3 regions of the Ellagibacter sp. genome follow, and region 3 is predicted to be linked to each of the others. Evidence: predicted binding sites of a transcription regulator. Region 3 holds the regulator's gene; each other region holds the start of a gene.
The links. The regulator HrcA, encoded in region 3, represses chaperone genes, less so after heat shock. The targets are predictions, from matches to a motif close to TNTTAGCANNCNNNNNNNNNGNNTGCTAANA.

Region 1 (6,472 bases), on a different contig from region 3:
AGTGGGCAAATCCATATCGACCCGCACCATGGTGTGACGGGCGACGCCCATGCCGGCGATTGGCATCGCCAGGTGTCGCTGCTCGCCTGGGAATCCATCGAGAAGGCGCGCGCGATGGGCCTCGATGTGAAGGAGGGCGACTTCGCCGAGAACATCACCACCGAGGGGATAGACCTGCTCGCGCTGCCACTCGGCACCCAGGTGAAGATCGGCGACGAGGTTGTGCTCGAGCTTTCCCAGATCGGTAAGGTGTGCCACAAGAAGTGCGCCATCTATTACCTGGCGGGCGACTGCATCTTCCCGCGCGAGGGCATCTTCTTCGAGGTCGTTACCGGCGGCACAGTGTCGGTGGGCGATGCCATCGTCGTCACCAAGATGGGCGACGGCCACTGCAAGTACACCCCGCAAGAAGCGCTCGACGAGATCGACAAGGTGCGCGCCGAGGAGGCGGCCGAGAAGGCCGCGAAGGCGAAAGAGGCCGCTACCGCCAACGCGTAGCGGGTTCACCGCGCTTGCCAAGTGCGCTGATATCATTTCGTCCTCTCGTTCAACTCTGGTTTTGCTCAGATACCCCGTATGGCGTATGGCGCGCCGTGCGGGGTTTGCGCATAATGGGGGCATGGACGGTGTACTCATACATAATAAGGAAATGACCCCGCGCGATTGGGCGATCGATGTCGCGGTGGCGATGGTTGCCTTTGCTTTCGGCGCCGTGCAGCTCATGGTCTCCGCGAGCCTCATCCTCCCTGATGAGACCTTGCGCCGCATGCTCGGTATCGAGGCGGTCGTTCCCGCAACCTCGTCCTTCATCGCGCTTGCGCTCACGACATTTCCCCTCGTGGCGCGCAGGAAATCCCCTTGGCTCGTCTTCGTGTTCACTCTCGTGGTGTTCGTCGGGCTGCAAAACACCTTCCATGGCTCCACGCTCGCCGTCTTCGGGCCGATGGTCGCTCTGTTCACTATCGTCGTGGAATGCTCGCACGTCGAGATGGCCATCGCCTGCGTTGCGAGTGCCTTAGGGCTCGCCGCGGCGACGTACGGCGGAACCTCGGCTGCGCTGTGGTTCTGGGCGTACGTGCAAAACCTCGTGCTCATGGCCGCCTCGGCGCTCGGTGGGTTGGCCGTGTGCGCCCATCGCGATTCCGTGCGGGCCACCGAGCAGCGAGCCGAGGAGGCCGAGCGCACGCGCGAGGAAGTGGCTGCCCGCCGCGTCGAGGAGGAACGCGTTCGCATCGCCCGCGAGGTCCACGACATCACGGCTCACTCGCTTTCGGCGGTCAGCATTCAAACTGCGGCGGCCGAGCGCCTGATCGAGCGCGATCCCGCCGCCGCGAAGGAAGCGGTGTCGCTCGCTCACAAGACCGCGAAAGAGGCGCTCGAGGAAATCCGCGCGATGATCGGCGTGCTCAGGACGGGGGATTCCTCCGCCGAGACCACGCCGACCGAGGGCACGGCGCGCCTTGTGGATTTGGCGGACTACCTTCGAGAAGCAGGGGTTGCCGCAACGCTCGACGTGTCGGGCTACGACCGGGAAGCGACGCCGGCGTTCATCGATATCGCGCTGTTCGGCATTGCCCGCGAGGCCACGACCAACATCGTCCGCCACGCCCACGCGAGAAACGCGTCGATCGTCCTCGAAAGCGACGGCGTGAAGGCGACGCTTACCGTGCAAGATGACGGCGACGGCTCGATGGGCGCCGCGAAAGGGGCGCCTTTGACGGGCGGTCACGGCATCGACGGCATGAAGGAGCGCGCGAAGCTGCTTGGCGGCACCCTCGACGCGGGTCCGCTTCCCAGCGGCGGCTTTCGCGTTCGCGCGTCCATTCCCGTCGGCGACTCGTCTGCAAGCTTCGGTGCTGCGCGCGGGGAAGGGGAATCCCATGAGCGAAGATAGGCGGAAAGCGGCGGGATTTCCCGTGGATTCCGAGTTCGGTGCGCGCGATGCCAGCAGCGCCCGTGTCGCAAGTGACCAGGCCTTATCCAAGGAAGCGCTGCGCATCCTCGTCGCAGATGACCAGGATCTTGTGAGAAGTGGATTTCGCATGATTCTCAACTCCTACGACGGGCTTTCGGTTGCGGGCGAAGCGCGCAACGGCGAAGAGGCGGTCTACCTCGCCCAGAAGATCCGCCCCGACGTGGTGCTCATGGACATCCGCATGCCGGTGCGAAACGGCATCGACGCCACGCGCGACATCACATCGAACCCGCTGCTCGCAGGTACGCACGTCCTCGTTCTCACCACGTTCGACATCGACGAGTACGTCTACGACGCGCTCGCTGCGGGGGCGAGCGGCTTTTTGCTGAAAGACGCCGAGCCCGACGACATCGTCGAGGCAATCCACGTCGTCGCACGCGGCGATGCCCTCATTCAACCCTCGGTCATGCGCCGTCTGGTGGAGACATTCGTGGCGTCGCGCCCGCGCGCGGGCATGCCGCAAGGCTCGCATGCGCGGGAGGCCATACGGTCGCTCACCGACCGCGAGCGAGAGATTCTCATGCTCGTCGCGCGGGGGCTCACCAATGAGGAAATCGCAGGCGAACTAATAATTTCTCCTGCAACGGTGAAAACGCACGTCGCCCGCATCATGGGAAAGCTCGATGCGCACGACCGGGCGCAGCTCGTGGTGTGCGCCTATGAGAGCGGTCTCGTTTCCCCGCGTTCAATGTGAATTATGAACGCAGTGTGGCGATTCGATAAAACCTAAGTCCCTATCGCTCAAGTTTTCTGCAAAATGCTTGCATTCGCCTTCCCAGATGCTATAGTAACCCAATGTTGTTAGCACTCACGTTCGAAGAGTGCTAGCACTCGAAAGCTCGGTATTAACAACCATCGATTCAAGGTTGATGAGAGGAAGGCAAGCAATGATGAACCTTAAGCCGCTCGGCGATCGCGTCATCGTGAAGCAGGACGAAGCAGAGGAAACCACCGCAGGTGGCCTCATCCTCGCGCACGACGCGAAGGAAAAGCCCCAGACGGGCGTCGTCCTCAAGGTGGGCGAGGGCAAGCTCGACAAGGACGGCAACCTCGTTCCCGTGCCCGTGAAGGAAGGCGACCGCGTGCTTTATGGCAAGTACGGTGGAACCGAAGTCAAGGTCAACGGCGAAGAGGTTATGATTCTTCGCTCCGAGGACATCTACGCGGTCTTCGAATAGCTTCTCCGGCGGCTTTCAGCGGCGGCTCCGAAAGCGCTCGTCGCCTTCACGCCTGGTCACAAGGCCATACGGTGCGCGCATACAACGATTTCGCTTTCGGAATCTACCGTGAAAGCCCGTCTTTTACGTAGTTGAGTTCTTTCTAGGAAAGGAAGCCTAAAAATGGCTAAGGATATCAAGTTCGAATCTGACGCCCGCTCCGCTCTCGCGGCCGGCGTTTCCAAGCTCGCCGATGCCGTGAAGGTCACGCTTGGCCCCAAGGGCCGCTACGTCGCCCTCGAGAAGTCCTACGGCGCGCCGGTCGTCACCAACGACGGCGTCACCGTCGCGAAGGAAGTCGAGCTGGAAGATCCCGTTGAGAACATGGGCGCCCAGCTCATCCGCGAGGCTGCCGTGAAGACCAACGACGACGCGGGCGACGGCACCACGACCGCAACCCTGCTCGCCGACGTTATCGTCAACGAGGGCCTGCGCAACGTCACCGCTGGCGCTGACGCGCTCGGCATCCGCCGCGGCATCCAGAAGGCGACCAACGCCGTTGTCGAGGCCATCAAGGCAAACGCTCAGACCATCGACACCAAGGAGCAGATTGCCAACGTCGGCACCATCTCCGCGGGCGACCCCGAGATCGGCGAGAAGATCGCTGAGGCTATGGAGGCTGTCGGCAAGGACGGCGCCATCTCCGTCGAGGATTCCCAGACGTTCGGTATGGACGTGAACATCGTCGAGGGCATGCAGTACGATCGCGGCTACATCTCTCCGTACATGGCGACCGACGCCGAGAAGATGGAAGCGAACCTGAAGGACCCGTTCATTCTGCTCACCGACCAGAAGGTCACCAACATCCAGGATATGGTCTCGCTGCTCGAGTCGATCATCAAGACCGGCCGCCCGCTGTTCCTCGTCGCTGAGGACGTCGAAGGCGAAGCGCTTGCCACCATCCTGCTCAACAAGCTGCGCGGCACCTTCAACTGCGTCGCCATCAAGGCCCCCGGCTTCGGCGATCGCCGCAAGCGCATCCTTGAGGACATGGCCGCCGTCACCGGCGCGACCGTCGTCTCGAAGGATCTCGGTATGACGCTCGCCGACGTCACCATCGACATGCTCGGCACCGCCAAGACCGTCAAGGTCACCAAGGAGAACTCGCTCATCGTCGACGGCGCGGGCGAGAAGAAGGACATCGAGGACCGCATCGCCCAGATCAAGGCCGAGCTCGATCGCACCGAGTCCGACTTCGACCGCGAGAAGCTTCAGGAGCGCCTCGCCAAGCTCTCCGGCGGCGTGGCAGTGCTCAAGGTCGGTGCTGCAACCGAGTCCGAGCTCAAGGAGAAGAAGTCCCGCATCGAAGACGCGCTGCAGGCAACGCGCGCAGCTGTCGAAGAGGGCATCGTTCCTGGCGGCGGCGTCGCTCTGCTCGACGTTGTCTCCGAGCTCGACAAGATCGAGACCACCGATAAGGACGAACTCGTCGGCATCGACATCATCCGCAAGGCCCTCGAGGCCCCGATTCGCGCAATCGCCCAGAACGCCGGCTTCGAAGGCTCCGTTGTGGTCGAGAGGATCAAGGGTCTGCCCACTGGTGAAGGCCTGAACTGCGCAACCGGTGAGTACGGCAACATGATCGAGATGGGCGTGAACGACCCGGTCAAGGTTACCCGCACGGCGCTGCAGTCCGCAGCCTCCGTCGCCGGCCTCATCCTCATCACCGAGGCCACGATCAACGAGATCCCCAAGGACGGTCCCGACCTCTCCGCTCTCGCTGCAGCAGGTCAGGGCGGCGGCATGGGCATGATGTAATGGGGTTGCGATGATCTGACGATCATCGCAACTGCTCGACGCTGCGGGCCCGCCTGGCGGTCCAGCTGGCGCTCCAAGGTTTCGTCGCGTACCGAAGTACGCGTCCTCAACCTTTCGCGCCATCTGAACTCGCCAGGCGGGCCCTCGCTGTCTTTTAGGGCGAAAGTGCGTCATTTTCTCGCGTACCGAAGTACGCGTCGAAATCCTTTCGCACGCCCCGCATCCGCCAGGGGCCTTCTCGCTGTCTTCGGGACGAAAGTGATAAAGCCCCCTCTCTTCCTGCGCGTCCTCAACCTTGTGCCCTGGTCGGAGCGCTTGTCAAGAATTGTCTTTCCTTTTGCCGGGTGTTATTTTGTGCTGTGTTGCGACACTGGACGGAGCCTCATCACGCTCTAAGAGTTGAAAGGCGTTGAAGACGATGAGCGGTATTGCTTGCGAGAGTTGCCGGGTAGCAGCTTGCGAACATCTGGACAAGACGGCGCCTGATTTCTGCGTTCAGGCATCAATCACCAAAGAGATGCATGATGAAGCGCTGCGTCTCTACAACGAGCCCGAGAACCATCTCATAATGGAATCTGCCGCGATAGTCAGCGCTGAGACGGTTAACTCGACACGTGTTCAGGACACGATCAAGTTTGCGTCCTGCATGGGAGCATCTCTTGTCGGCATAGCAACATGCACGGCCATGCTAAGGGAAACGCGCATTCTCGCAGACCTTCTTCGAAAGGCTGGGTTTGAAGTGTGGGCAGTTGGCTGCAAGCTGGAAAGCAACATGAAAGCCGATCTGAACATCGACGCACCTTCTTTGGCTGAGGATTGCGTTATCTGCAATCCGATTATGCAGGCTTTGCTGCTCAACGATGCCAAGACGGACCTGAATATCCTCATGGGGATATGCGTCGGGCATGATGCGCTTTTCTGCAAATACTCAAATGCGCCCGCAGTGACTTTGGTCGCAAAGGATTTCGTGACGGTTCATAACCCCTGTTCAGTGCTCTATTCCGTCGATTCGGTTTACAGGGGCAAGCTGGAAAAAACCATTGGGGAAATCGCGTCCGACAAAGGGGAATGAGGCGCCTGAGGCCCCCGCAGGACGGGAGCGATATATGCTAGAGGGCGAATATCGCTCACCCAAGGGGTAAAAGCGGCAGGATGGCAAACCAAACGGGTGGCACCAAAAGCGCGGGCAGGAGATTCATGACCGAAATCTCCTTGATCTTCAAGATGGACAGGCCCGATGCGAGAATCAGAAATCCGCCGACGATGGTGATCTCGCACATCAGGTTCGCGGTCATAAGCGGCTCGAGCCACTGCGCCAAAAGGAAGATCGAACCCTGCCAGCAAAAGAGCACCACGCCCGCGAGCGCCATGCCGACGCCGAATGACGACGCTAAGACCATCGAGGTCACGAAGTCGAGTGTCGCGTTGGTAAGCAGGAAGGTCTCGTCGCCGTAAAGCGCGCTGTTGATCGGCCCCAAGATGGAAAGCGTGCCGAAGCAGAAGAGCACGATGCCAGTCGAAA
Region 2 (6,472 bases), on a different contig from region 3:
AGATTGGTCACCGTGGTCTTCCCGTTGGTGCCCACCACCATGATCGACCCGCGGGCAAGCTTTCCCCGCAAGTTCGCGAGCAAACGCGGATCCACGTAGAGCGCGATCTTCCCTGGGAAGTTTGCCGCTGGCCGACGGAACACGTGCTTCAAGCCCCATGTCGAAATGAAGCTTACGGCTTGAGCTGCGGCAAATCTAATGGACATGGACACTCCTCGCAAACGCGGCGAACCTCTCGGGCTATATGCCCGCAATCGAATAGTACCGATAAAAGGGTACAACGGCTTTGCGCGACAGCGCCCAAGTGCGCGGAGAAACCAAAGAAAAAGGAGCCGCTTTTGGGGATAACGGCTCCTTAAAGGAGCTCGCCGACAGGATTGGAGAGGGCGGCGAGCCAAAGGGGATAAGGGAGTGCAACCGACAGCTTTGTAAGGAGGGGATAACACCGTCGGATGTTTCTCACTGGGATGATTGTATGCGTCTTCCCGCCGACCTGGTGATTCGCATTCCGCAAGCGTTGTTGCAATATGCGGAACAACCCCGTTTGCGATTGTGCAACAGCTAGCTTAGTAGAGCGCGCTCACTCGTGCCCGCCATTGCACGCGGGCATTCTCGAGCACGGAGAAATCTTCAAGATAGGCCTGACAGCTCGCAAGCGCCTCTTTGCACGCAGTGAGTGTGCGGCCCGAAAGCGAGCGGCCGATGTAGGCGTTCACGTCGATGCCGGCGTCGACGCCCTTGATGGGGAGATACACCACCTTGCTCGACCCGTATGCCCAGTTCGCACTTGTGGAAATGCCGACGCTGTTGGACGTTTCCACCTGGATGTACATCGAGTCGACGTCGCGGAAGCTGCGAGCGCGCTCCATTAGAAGGGAAGGCTCGGTTTCGAGCACCTTTCGCATCCGCTCCTGCAGGCCCGGGAAATCCTTCTCGCTTGGAAGGAGCAGGTCAAGGCCCACGAGACGCGAAAGCTCGATGCCGTCGGCGCAGTCGCGCGCAAGCCGGCTGTTCGCTCGGACGACCACGCAGAACTGATCGCGGTACATGGTTGCGAGCTCATAGCGCTGCTGGTGGGGCGAGTACACGTTGAGCATGATGTTGAGATCGGCCCTGTTGTCATCGAGCGCGGTGTAGAGCAACTTGTACGGCATGCCCTTGAACTCGATCTCGATTTCCGGGTAATGCTCCTTCAGATACGACGCGAATTGCAGGATAAACGGGCGCGCCGCATTGTGCAGATAGCCCAAACGCACCACGGGTTTTCCGCCTTCGTCGAGGCGCGACATCTCGGCAAGGGCGGCGTTGTATTCGGAAAGGATGGCCTTCGATCGGTCAAGGAAAACGGTTCCAGCCTCGGTGATGGCGACCGACTGCTTCGAGCGGACGAAGAGCTTGGCGCCGAGCTCGTCTTCCATAGCCGAAACATGGCGGCTGATGACTGACGGACTCACGAAGAAATGGCGCGCAGTATCGCGGAAGCTCAGGTTCTCGGCGAGGTATTCGAATTCACGCAGATGCTCGATATTCATGTTCCCGCCTTTCCGCCCTGAGCGCTGTCGCCTTCTAAAGCGTCCTGTCCGACAGAGAATAGCAGAGCCGACCTTCTTCTCCCCGCAAGAAAACACGAACGAGAAAGCCCGTCCGACAGAGGGAGGCAAAACCGCCGGGGAAGACCACCATACCCGCCTATTTCGCGTTCAACAACAAAACAGGCCGCCGGCTCAATGCCGACGGCCTGTAAGTTTCTGGAGCCAACGAGCGGATTCGAACCGCTGACCTACGCATTACGAGTGCGTTGCTCTACCAGCTGAGCCACGTTGGCAAACGAGTGAAGCACAAGCTTCAGACGCGAAAACAAATAATAGCGAATCAATCGCACAAGCGCAAGGGTTTTCTTGAACCGATTCCGATTCCCCTTCCGAGGCTCCCCGGTTCCCCGTTCGCGCCCTGCGGCCCTGAAGCTCTGAGGCCTACTTCATCAGCTTCGTGACCGCCTCAGTGTAGGCAACCGGATCGTCCAGCGGGATACCCTCGACGAGAAGCGCCTGATCGTACAGAATGCCCGAGTACAGCTTCACTTTCTCGCCGTCGCCCGATTCCTGCGCCTTCTGCATGACCTCGAACACCGGGTGCTTCGCGTTCACCTCGAGCACGCGATGCGATTTCACCGCGCCTTCTTCCTCGGCGCTCTTCGGTGCACCCGCGAGAATCTTCTCCATCTTAAGCGATACGCCGCCTTCGGTGGTGATGAAGGCAGGGGCGTCGGTCTGGCGCGTGGACACCGCGACCTTCTCCACCTTACCGTCGAGAGCGCTCTTCATGGCCTCGAACAGATCCTTGTTGGACTCGGCCGTCTCCTCGGCTTCCTTTTTCTCCTCGTCGGATTCAAGGCCGAGGTTCTCGCCGCCCACGTTCTTAAGCGGCCACGCGGTGAGCGAGTCGGGGTCGGCCGCGTCGGGCACAGCGTAATCGGACATGGCCATCATGCAGAATTCGTCGACATCCTCGGGGCACAGCAGCACGTCGTAGCCCTTCGCGAGCACCGTCGTCACGATCGGCAACTGCGCCATGCGCTCGACGGAATCGCCCGTGGCGTAGTAAATGGTCTCCTGGCCATCAGCGGCAGCCTTCACGTATTCCTTGAACGTGATCATCTTCTTCTGCTTGGCCGAATAGAAGAGGAGCAGGTCGCCCAGCACGTCTTTTGCCGTGCCGTAGGAGGTGTAGAGGCCGTACTTCATGCCGCGGCCGAAGTTCTCGAAGAACTTCTTATAGCCCTCGCGATCCTTGTCGAGGAAGTTCTCAAGGTCGGACTTGATCTTCTTCTCGACGCGGCGGGCGATGGCCTTCAGCTGGCTGTTGTGCTGCAGCGTCTCGCGCGAGATGTTGAGCGTGAGATCCTGCGAGTCGACGATGCCGCGGACGAAGTTGAAGTAGTCGGGCAGGAGGTCTTCGCACTTGTCCATGATGAGCACGTTGGAGCTATAAAGCGCGAGACCCTTCTTGAAATCCTTGCTGTACAGGTCATACGGGGCGCGGCTCGGCACGAACAGCAGCGCGTCGTAGGTCAGCGCGCCCTCGGCATGCAGCGAGACAGTGCGCGCAGGGTCGGCGAAGTCGTGGAAGTTCGTCTTGTAGAACTCGTTGTACTCCTCGTCGGTCACGTCAGATTTCTTGCGCTTCCAGATGGGAATCATCGAGTTGATCGTGTCGGTCTCGGTGTAGGTTTCGTACTCGGGCTTGTAGTCGTCGCCGGCGTCTTCGGGCTTCGGCTTCTCGCGCGTCTTGGAAACCTCCATCTGGATGGGGTAGCGCACGTAGTTGCTGTAGCGTTTGATCAGGTCCTTCAGGCCGTACTCGGAAAGGTAGGTGTCGTAGTTGTCCTCGTCGGTGTTCTCCTTGAGCGTAAGGATGACGTCGGTGCCGTGCTCGGCGCGCTCGGCCTCGGCGATGGTGTAGCCTTCAACGCCGTCGGATTCCCACGCCCACGCCTCATCGCTGCCGAACGCGCGGGAAACGACGCGCACCTTGGAGGCGACCATGAAGCTGGAGTAGAAGCCGACGCCGAACTGGCCGATGATGTCGATGTCGTCACCCTGCTGCTCGGCGTTGTCGGTCTTGAACGCCTGGGAATCGGAGTGCGCGATGGTACCGAGGTTCTTGTCGAGCTCGTCCTTCGTCATACCGATGCCGTTGTCAGAGATGGTGATGGTGCGGGCACCCTCGTCGAAGCCGACGTGAATGGCCAGCTCGTCCTTGGAAAGCTGCACGTCGGAATCCGTCAGGCTCTTGAAATAGAGCTTGTCGACGGCGTCGGACGCGTTCGAGATAAGCTCGCGGAGGAAGATCTCGCGATTGGTGTAGATCGAGTTGATCATGAGGTCGAGCAGTTTCTTGCTCTCTGTTTTAAATTTCTTCATGGCGTATCGCTTCCTGTTCTCGAAAGACCACTTTGGCACTTTGCTTTGGCAGTCCCCGTCTTTGAGTGCTAAAAGGCATTGTAACGACGCGATACGCCATGTCAAGTAATCTAAGTGCGATAGACTCAACTTTTCGCAATTGCATATCGTTCAAATTTACTTTAGAATTATTTTGCATCAATTCTCATTTTTTATACGAGGAAATACTAAAGTGAAGTACGAACTTACTGAAAAAAAGGCTGCCGAAATCCTCGGCATTTCCGAAAGCCGCGTTTCCCAACTTGTGAAAGGCAAGCTGCTCGATGCCGTCACCATCAATGGCAGAGTCCGTATCTCGCGCGAATCAGCCGAACGATACCGCAGCGAAGCCCGCAAAACCGGCCGCCCCCCGAAGACCTCCTATGCGACCGTATCCCAATATACCCTCATGAATGCGGGCCATGAGGTTGCTTCCGTGCTCTTCGACTCCGCTGCCGACGAGCCCCTTTCCGTATCCGAGGTAATCGACCCTACATACGCGCCTATCGGCGTGCTCACTCGCGGGGGCAATCCGAAACGAAGAGTTCTCAATAACTGGTGGCTTCATCGATCCGTCCCCCGAACGCGCCCGGGGATTGAGTCAAAGCTCGCCCAATCGGGACTCAATACGCCAAGCAATCTCGCAATAAAGAGCATGGGGCTCTCCCTTTCCGACTGCTATTGGTTAAGGCCAAACGACGCGCCAACCCTAACTTGGAGCGAAGTCAATTTCTACGACAATGACTTCATCGACTCGAACATCGACGATTGGGACGACTGGCTTTCGGGAATTGGACTCAGCTCCCCGGACAACACGTCGGAAGGCGAACTTCCAAAAAAATGGGTCATCGGAACGAACGGGACACGTTACTTATTAAAGGGCTGCAGATCCGACGATCAGCGTCCCTACAACGAGGCAGTCGCGACCGCACTTTACCGAAGACTTCTCAACCCCTGCGATTACGTGCCGTACGACATCGTGGGCACGGCACAAGGCGCTGCCGCGAGATGTCCTAATTTCCTTGGGAGAAGCGAAGAGTTTATCACCGCAGATCAGGCTAGAGAGGCGACATCAAGCTCTCGCGGAAGCAGCGTATACGACCGTTTTTGCCGAGACGCCTCGCTTCTAGGGGTGAACGAGGCAGAACTTCGAGCACGCATGTCCAAAATGATCGTGTGCGATACCATCCTCGCGAACTCCGATCGACATTGGCGCAACTTCGGATTCATAAGGAACCTCGATACTATGGCGATTCGCCCCGCACCTCTTTTTGATTCGGGAAACTCGCTGTGGTTCACCAAGACGGAACGAGAAGTCGCAACCGGAGACCGCGCCTTCCTGACGCGGCCCTTCGCATACAACGTAAGTGAACAGCTTGCATGCGTAGACGACGTCAGCTGGTTCAGTTCAAGCGCTCTTCGCGGTTTTGCCGACGAGGCATGCGACATCCTATCCGCAAGCTCGTATGCAAAACCGCGACTCGACTTCATTCATGAGGGAATCGAACTGAACATCAAGCTCGTCGAAGGCGCCTGCGCATTGCTCTCAGGACGAATCGCCCGAGGAAAGTAAGGAATCAAAACAGAAAGAGCGTCCTGACCATTATTCGCTTTGCAATCAGTCATCGTCCAGTTCGCTAAAATGTCACCGACCACTCAATATTCTCGCTATAATTGGAACAGATTTTAGCAACAGGAGGGACAACTCTGACGCAGGAGAACAACACTTTCCCTACAGGCGACGAGAAAAATCGCCCAGCACTTTCCGGCTTCATCCAGCAAGTGCTGAATGCGTGCGGAATTTCTGCCCCATTTTCACTCGTTTGCCGGGATGATTTCCCGGAATGGGCGATTGACAAAAGCGACGGCATGGACATTCTCGTGGTATGCGAAGATTGCGCCAACCGAAAAGCTTCAGTTGAGTCTTTTCGGTCAAAACCCGTGTTCACGCATAGCAATGATCTTTACTGGTTCGAAGAAAGCCCAGAGAAGCAACTATCTTCGAAAAATCAATTAGACCCCCCCCCGAGTACCATGCCCCTAGCAATGTAACGCTTCCCGAGTGGCTCGATTCGTTCTTGTTCGAAACGCTCAAGGCATCATATCAGCCCTCGAAGACCGAAAGAGCATTCGACTGCAACCTTGAGTCCTCGCAAGATAAAGCACTTATTTACGCAGGAACTTATCTTCCGAGGAGCTATGCTGAGTGCTACTGCATCTTCGACGACCTCTTTCACACCGCCGAAATTGCAAAGGCCTTCCAAAATCAAACCACACTCAATATCCTCTCGATCGGATCGGGAACATGCGGTGACGCACTTGGCATCTTGAGTGCCATCGACAAGAATCTGCCAAATATTCGCCAGGTATTTCTTACCGGCATTGAGGGCAACAAACCTGCGCGAGACATCGCAAAGAAGCTCATTCACCAAGCCAAGCAGCACTACCGTTTCGAAATTGACTTCCGGGCGGAAGACTACACTATCGATAGCTTCAAAGATTACATCGACACCACTTGCGTCCTCCATGCT
Region 3 (6,472 bases):
GTTCCTTGTCGCGCAGCAGGTCTCCCAAATCGCGCAGCCGCTGGGCGCGGTCAGCCTTCACGCCGGGAGGTACTTGGTCGATGCGCGCCGCAGCAGGCGTTCCCTCGCGCTTCGAGTACGGGAACACATGAATCTTCGAGAACCGGCAGGTACGGGCGACGCGGAGTGTGTCCTCGAACTCCCCTTCCGTCTCGCCGGGGAAGCCGCAGATGATATCGGTCGACAGAGACAGCTCGGGAACGCGATTGTACAGGTTAGAGACGATGGCCTCGAAATGCTCGGCGCTGTAGGGGCGGTGCATCTCACGCAGCACCTTCGAGTTGCCCGATTGCAGGGGAAGGTGAAGGTGCCGGCAGACGCGCCCGCCTGCTGTTGCGAGCACCTCGACCAGATCGTCGTGCACATCGCGCGGCTCGACGCTCGAAACGCGGAAGCGCACGGGGTATTCCTCTTCTTCGTGCAGGTCGGCCGTCTCTTCGAGGAGCATCCGCAGAAGGTCGGCGAGGCCCGTCGTCTCCCCCGTCTCCTCGTTGCGCCATCGGTAGGAGCCGAGGTTTATCCCGGTGAGGACGATTTCTTTCACGCCGGCACTCGCAAGCGCTCGGCATTGGCGCACGACCTCGCAAGGATCCACGCTGGTCGCCTTCCCACGTGCAACGTGCACGACGCAGTAGGTGCAGGCATTGTTGCAGCCGTCCTGGACCTTCACGCCAACGCGGGTGCGGTAGCCCTCTCCAACGGGAAGCGCGGGCCCGTGCGCCGCAGCGTCAAGTCCCCAAGCGCCGGCATCGATCGAGGATGCAAGCTCGGCTTTCCCCATGACGCGCACGCGAGGGTCCATTGCAAGGAAGGTGTCCTTGTCGATGGCGGCGGCGCACCCGGTGACGATGACGATCGCACGGTCGTTCGCGCGCAGCGCCCCTCGCACGGCCTTGCGCGTCTTCTTCTCGGCCTCGCCTGTAACCGTGCAGGTGTTCACCACGATGAGGTCGGCGTCGGCCGCGTCGCAGCTTTGTGCACCGTGGGCATCGAGGGAAGACGCGAAGGCGTCCGACTCGACGCGGTTAACCTTGCAGCCGAGGTTGACGACGGCATACTTCATCGAGTGCCTCCAAGTTTTCCCAGCTCATACAAGGTGAGAGCAGGTGCTACGACGCCCGCCGTCTCCGTGCGGAGAATAGACGCGCCCAAGCTGACGAGCGATGCGCGGGGGTTCGCGTCCAGGAAGAAGCCGACCTCGCGCTCGGTAAGCCCGCCCTCGGGCCCGACGACGACGGCGATGCGCGCATCGCCGCGGGCGCAGGTGCACTCCGAAAGCCCCCGCTCGATCGCGTGCGCAAGCGAAGCAGTCTGGGGAGCCTCCTCCCAGCAGATGAGCACGGCGGTTGCCTCTGCGAGCTCGGACGCCGCCTCCTTCGCGCTTCGGGGCTCGAGCACCTCGGGGATGCGCGGCTGACCCGACTGCATCGCGGCGCTCTTCGCGATGGAGCACCATCGGTCAAGCCGCGTCCTCGTTTTCTTCGCATCGAGCTTCACGATGGAGCGCTCGCAGGTCAGGGGCATGAATGCCGCCACGCCGAGCTCGGTCGCATGGCGGATAACCGAATCCATCTTCTCGCCCTTGGCAAGCCCTTGCACGAGCATCACGAGCGGACCGTCATCGGTCGCGTCGTCGTGGCGCGTGATGCGCACGAGGGGGAAATCGTCGTCGAAGGAAACGATCTCGCATTCGAAGTAATCCTGCACCGCGTCGACGACTGCGATATGCTCGCCTGGGGCCAAGCGCAAAACCTTGGCGTGCTTGGCGTCATCGCGCGCGAGCCGCAAGGGGAAAACCTCCTGCGGCTCGTTGGCGATTACCTGATTCTCAAGGAAGAAACGTGGCAGTGACATGGGTGTTTGCAACCTTACCCTTCAGGTGCGCTAATTGAAGGCGTCGCGCAGCTTTTGCAGCGGGCTTCGGGGAGCCGCCACCTCTTCGCCCATCTCGTCCGCGAGCTGCTCGAGAAGCTCGCGCTGCTTCTTCGTGATCTTCTCGGGAATGACGACGTTCACATGGACGTACATGTTCCCGCGGACGTCGCTCTTCAGGCGCGGCATGCCGAAGCCCTTCACGCGAACGACCTGCTCGTTTTGGCAACCCGCGGGGATACGGACCTGCACCTTCTCGTCGGGCATGATGCCGTCGATCTCGATTTCGGCACCGAGGATCGCCTGGATGAAGGACACGTTCGCACGCCCATGCAGGTCGTCGCCGTCACGTTCGAAGAACTCATGCGGCTGGACGCGGCAGGTGACGATGAGGTCGCCCGCCTGCGCACCCTGGATGCCCGCTTCGCCGAAGCCGCCCACGCGCAGCTGCTGGCCGTCGCGGATACCCGCAGGCACCTTCACCGTGACGCGCTGGCGATCGGGGACGCGGCCCTGACCTTCGCATTCGGGGCAGGGGTTCTCGATCGACGAACCGGTGCCGTTGCACTTCTTGCAGGTCGTTGCCGTCTGCATGTCGCCCAAAAACGTGCGTTGAACGCTGACGACGCGGCCCTTGCCGCCGCATTCGGGGCAGGTGACGACCTTGCCGTTCTCGCCGAGGCCCGTGCCTTTGCAGTCGGGGCAGGGAGCGAGGCGGTCGTAGACGATTTCCTTCTCGACGCCGCGTGCGACCTCTTCGAGCGTGATACGCAGGCCGACGCCCATGTCGCGGCCTTCCTTGCGCGCGGGCCGCCCGCCCTGGCCACCTTGTCCGCCGAAGAACGACGAGAAGATGTCGCCCATGCCGCCGAAGCCGCCGCCAAACAGGTCGTCGAAGTCGACGTAGCCCGATCCTCCGCCGTATCCGCCGCCCGCAGCGCCGGGAACGGTGCCGAAGCGGTCGTATTGCGCGCGCTTGTTGGGGTCGGAGAGGACATCGTATGCCTCGTTGAGTTCCTTGAACTGGTCCTCAGCGTCGGCAGCTTTGTTCACGTCGGGGTGCAGCTCGCGCGCACGACGACGAAACGCTTTCTTGATCTCGGCGTCGGACGCGTCCTTCGACACGCCGAGAATCTCATACAGGTCCTTGGCCATCTCTTGCCTTTCTCAACTACTCTCGTCAGCGGCTCGTCAAAGCCGCACAGTTCACTACGATTCACCAAGCGCCGCGCTTGCTGCGCGCACGGCTTGGATAACCTTCGAATAATCCATTCGCGTCGGTCCGATGACGGCGACGACTCCTTCCGCCTCTCCGCGCCCGTAGCGGCTCGCCACGACGGACACCCCCGAGAGGCCCTCTGTTTTGTTTTCCTTCCCGATTTGAACGGAGAGGTCCTCGTCGGTGCTCGTCAGGTCGTCGAGGATATGCAGAAGCACCGTGTCGTCCTCGAGCACCTGCACAAGTGGCAGCACCGCGTCGGTGTGCGAGAACTCGGGCTGCGCGAGAAGCGCGCTCATGCCGAGTTGGTGGGTTCGCCCCGTCTGCCCCTCCTGGATGCAGGAGAGCACCTCGTCGAGCACTGCGCGCACGAGCGGATCTGAGAAGGCGCGCTTCATGCCAAAAGACAGGCCGCGTTCCACGTCGGAGAGCGATTTCCCGCAAAGTGCCTTGCTGAGCAGGACCTGGATGCGCGAAAGTTCGTCGCTGCCCACGGGGATGGTGAAGTCCATTTGGCGGTTGAAGACGTTGCCGTCTTCGGTCACGACAACACAGATAGCGCGAAACGCCGTAAGGCTCACGAGCGTAATCTGCTTGATGCGCGTCTCAAGGACCGTCGGCGCGAGGACGATCGAGAGGCAATCGGTAAGCCTTGCAAGCGCGCTCGAGGTTTGCTCGAGGAGCGAATCGAGTTCTGAGGCGCTTTTGCGCAGGTCCTCAGCGACCGCGCGGTATCGCTCCTCGTCTGGAAGCGAATCATTTGCCAGCAAATCGTCCACGAAGGTGCGATACCCGAAATCGGTCGGGATGCGACCTGCGGAAGTATGGGGCTGCGCGATATAGCCTTCGTCTTCGAGGATCGAAAGCTCGTTTCGGACGGTGGCAGGGCTCACGCCGAGCTTGTAGCGCTCGGTGAGTGTTCGAGACCCGACGGGCAAAGCGCGCGCCACGTATTCCTCGATGAGCGCCGCGAGAACGCGCTGCCTTCTATCTGAGAGCATGACTTCACCCCTTTCATCTCGATGTCTGCCATGCCAAAGAGCCATTCTAGCAGCCGATGCTTTCGAGTGCTAAAGAATTTGGCAAGGTGCGCCATATCTTGATAGATGCATCACAGGAGTTGTGCTCATAAAGGCTTAAGCGAGGTCGAAAAGCGCGCCGTAGAGCTCGTTTCCGAGGAGCCATCCCCTCTCGGTCGGGCGCAAGCGGCCCTCGCTCCAGGCTGCGAGGCCCTCCTCGACAAGCTCGTCGATCGTCTCGTCGAGGCGCGGGAGCACGAGCCTGGCCTCGGCTATCTTCTCGCCAGAGACACCGCGCGTCATGCGCATGCCGAGCATGAGGTCCTCGGCGACCATCTGGGCGGCGTTCAAGTCGTCAGTCACCGAACCGTCGGTCATGCGCATCCGCCGCTCGCTGTTCTGCGTCATGGTCGCCGCCGAAGTGCCGATTCCCAAATACGGCACGCCCGTCCAGTAGGCGATGTTGTGGCGGCATGCGAAGCCCGGCTTCGCGTAGCTTGCAACCTCGTATCGCTCGAAGCCCGCGGCGGTAAGAAGCGATTGCGCGATTTCCATCTGCTCAGCCTCGACGTCGTCGTCGGGCTCGGGCAGCTCACCTGAGAGCACCATGCGGTCGAAAGGAGTATGCGGTTCGATGGTGAGCGGGTAGACGCTTATGTGCGAGACGCCGAGCTCGATAGCGCGAGAAACGCTTTGCTCAAAGGACTCCGCGCTCTGCCCAGGGATTCCGCACATAAGATCGCAGCTCACGTTGGTGAATCGTTCGTGAGCCGCCTCGATCGCACGACAGGCAGCCTGCGCGTCGTGGGCGCGCCCGATGGTTTCAAGCACCTTGTCGTCGAAGCTCTGCACGCCAATGGAGAGCCTGTTCACCCCAAGAGCCCAGATGTCGCGGACCATATTCGGCGTGAGGCTTTCGGGGTTCGCCTCCATCGAGCATTCCACGTCGGGCTCGAGGCGCATCGATGTCGAAAGCGCGTAGAGCAGCATGGACAGCCGAGACATGCCGACATGGCTCGGAGTGCCCCCGCCCAGATACACCGTCTCGATTGCTGAGAGCTCGCCTTCCTTCGATTTGCGGCGGATTGCAAGGCAGAGGTCTTCCACGTACGCGTCGATGCGCGGGTCGTCCGCGGCGACGGCAGACGTGGTGAAATCGCAGTACGAGCAGCGCTTCACGCAGAAAGGAAGGTGCAGATAGAGTGCGCGGTAGGGATCGTGCGGCATCAGTTGGCCTCCTTGTTTACGAATGCGCCCGACGCAGAGTCGTGCGCTGCTGCGAAGGCGAGCAGCTCGTCGAACACCTTGTCGAAATCTTCCGGCGTGACGCAGGCGTTGATCTTTCCGCGCGCGGTCGCAGCCCCGGGAAGGCCTGCCATGTACCACATCGCGTGCTTACGCATCCGCACGATGTTGCGCCCCTCCCGCTCGGCGAGCAGGTGGGCGTGGCGGCGCGCCATGGCGAGTCGTTCGGCGATGTTCGGCCGCGCAGGTTCTTCTTTACCCGTGAGCGCAGCTTTCACCTGGGCGAATACCCAAGGGTTACCCTCAGCCCCGCGCCCGATCATGATTGCGTCGCAGCCTGTCTTCTCACGCAAAGCGACCGCATCGGCGCCGCAGCGCACGTCCCCGTTCCCCACGACGGGGATGGCGACCCCGCGCTTGACCTTCGCGATGACGTCCCAGTCGGCGCTCCCGCGGTAGAGCTGCTCGGAGTAGCGCCCGTGCACGGTGACGGCGCACGCCCCCGCGTCTTCCATTCGGTGGGCGAACTCGGGGGCGGTCTCCTCCCCCATCTTGAACCCGCGGCGGAACTTCACCGTGACGGGATGTTTCACGGCGCCGCGCACCGCCGACACGATGGATGCGGCGAGCGCAGGGTCGCACATGAGCGCTGAGCCGTCGCCTTTCGTCACGATCTTGCGCGCAGGGCATCCCATGTTGATGTCGAGGTACGCGAGCGTGTCGCCCATCGTCTGCTCGATCCATGCGGCCTGCTCGGCCATGACGGCGGGCTCGTGCCCGAACAGCTGCACGGCCACGAGGTCCTCTCCCGGGGCGAGGCGCAGCAAGTGGCGCGTCTTCTCGTTCGCAAAGGAAAGTCCCTTAGCGGAGACCATTTCGGTATAGGCGAGCGAGGCCCCCTGCTCGCGACAGAGCGCGCGGAACGCCTCGTCGGTCACGCCTGCCATCGGCGCAAGGAGCAGCGGATGCTCGGCGAAGAAATCATGCATCATGTGAATCTTTCGATATGTCGGCTCTATCAAGCGCTCGCAAGCGTGCCGAGCGTAAGGGCGCCCATGACGAAGAGCGCCACGACGAG

Region 1: ACMRQN_RS09305 (co-chaperone GroES) is a predicted target of HrcA. The motif match lies at 2,775-2,805, and genes of this name have one in related genera.
Region 2: htpG (molecular chaperone HtpG) is a predicted target of HrcA. The motif match lies at 3,967-3,997, and genes of this name have one in related genera.

Annotation. Positions count from the first base shown of each region.
Region 1 is NZ_DBFSAP010000055.1:43,376-49,847, reverse strand. Features, by position in the region: gene ACMRQN_RS09320 (MOSC domain-containing protein) at 1-498, shown strand, start outside; gene ACMRQN_RS09315 (sensor histidine kinase) at 650-1,894, shown strand; gene ACMRQN_RS09310 (response regulator) at 1,881-2,669, shown strand; gene ACMRQN_RS09305 (co-chaperone GroES) at 2,866-3,153, shown strand; gene groL (chaperonin GroEL) at 3,316-4,950, shown strand; gene ACMRQN_RS09295 (DUF1847 domain-containing protein) at 5,369-6,022, shown strand; gene ACMRQN_RS09290 (DUF554 domain-containing protein) at 6,078-6,472, opposite strand, start outside.
Region 2 is NZ_DBFSAP010000019.1:27,188-33,659, forward strand. Features, by position in the region: gene ACMRQN_RS02400 (MurT ligase domain-containing protein) at 1-206, opposite strand, end outside; gene ACMRQN_RS02405 (LysR family transcriptional regulator) at 567-1,532, opposite strand; tRNA gene ACMRQN_RS02410 (tRNA-Thr) at 1,750-1,825, opposite strand; gene htpG (molecular chaperone HtpG) at 1,974-3,923, opposite strand; gene ACMRQN_RS02420 (DNA-binding protein) at 4,135-5,514, shown strand; gene ACMRQN_RS02425 (hypothetical protein) at 6,020-6,472, shown strand, end outside.
Region 3 is NZ_DBFSAP010000036.1:70,672-77,143, forward strand. Features, by position in the region: gene ACMRQN_RS04790 (MiaB/RimO family radical SAM methylthiotransferase) at 1-1,102, opposite strand, end outside; gene ACMRQN_RS04795 (RsmE family RNA methyltransferase) at 1,099-1,893, opposite strand; gene dnaJ (molecular chaperone DnaJ) at 1,924-3,066, opposite strand; gene hrcA (heat-inducible transcriptional repressor HrcA) at 3,121-4,131, opposite strand; gene hemW (radical SAM family heme chaperone HemW) at 4,267-5,376, opposite strand; gene dusB (tRNA dihydrouridine synthase DusB) at 5,376-6,383, opposite strand; gene ACMRQN_RS04820 (hypothetical protein) at 6,413-6,472, opposite strand, start outside.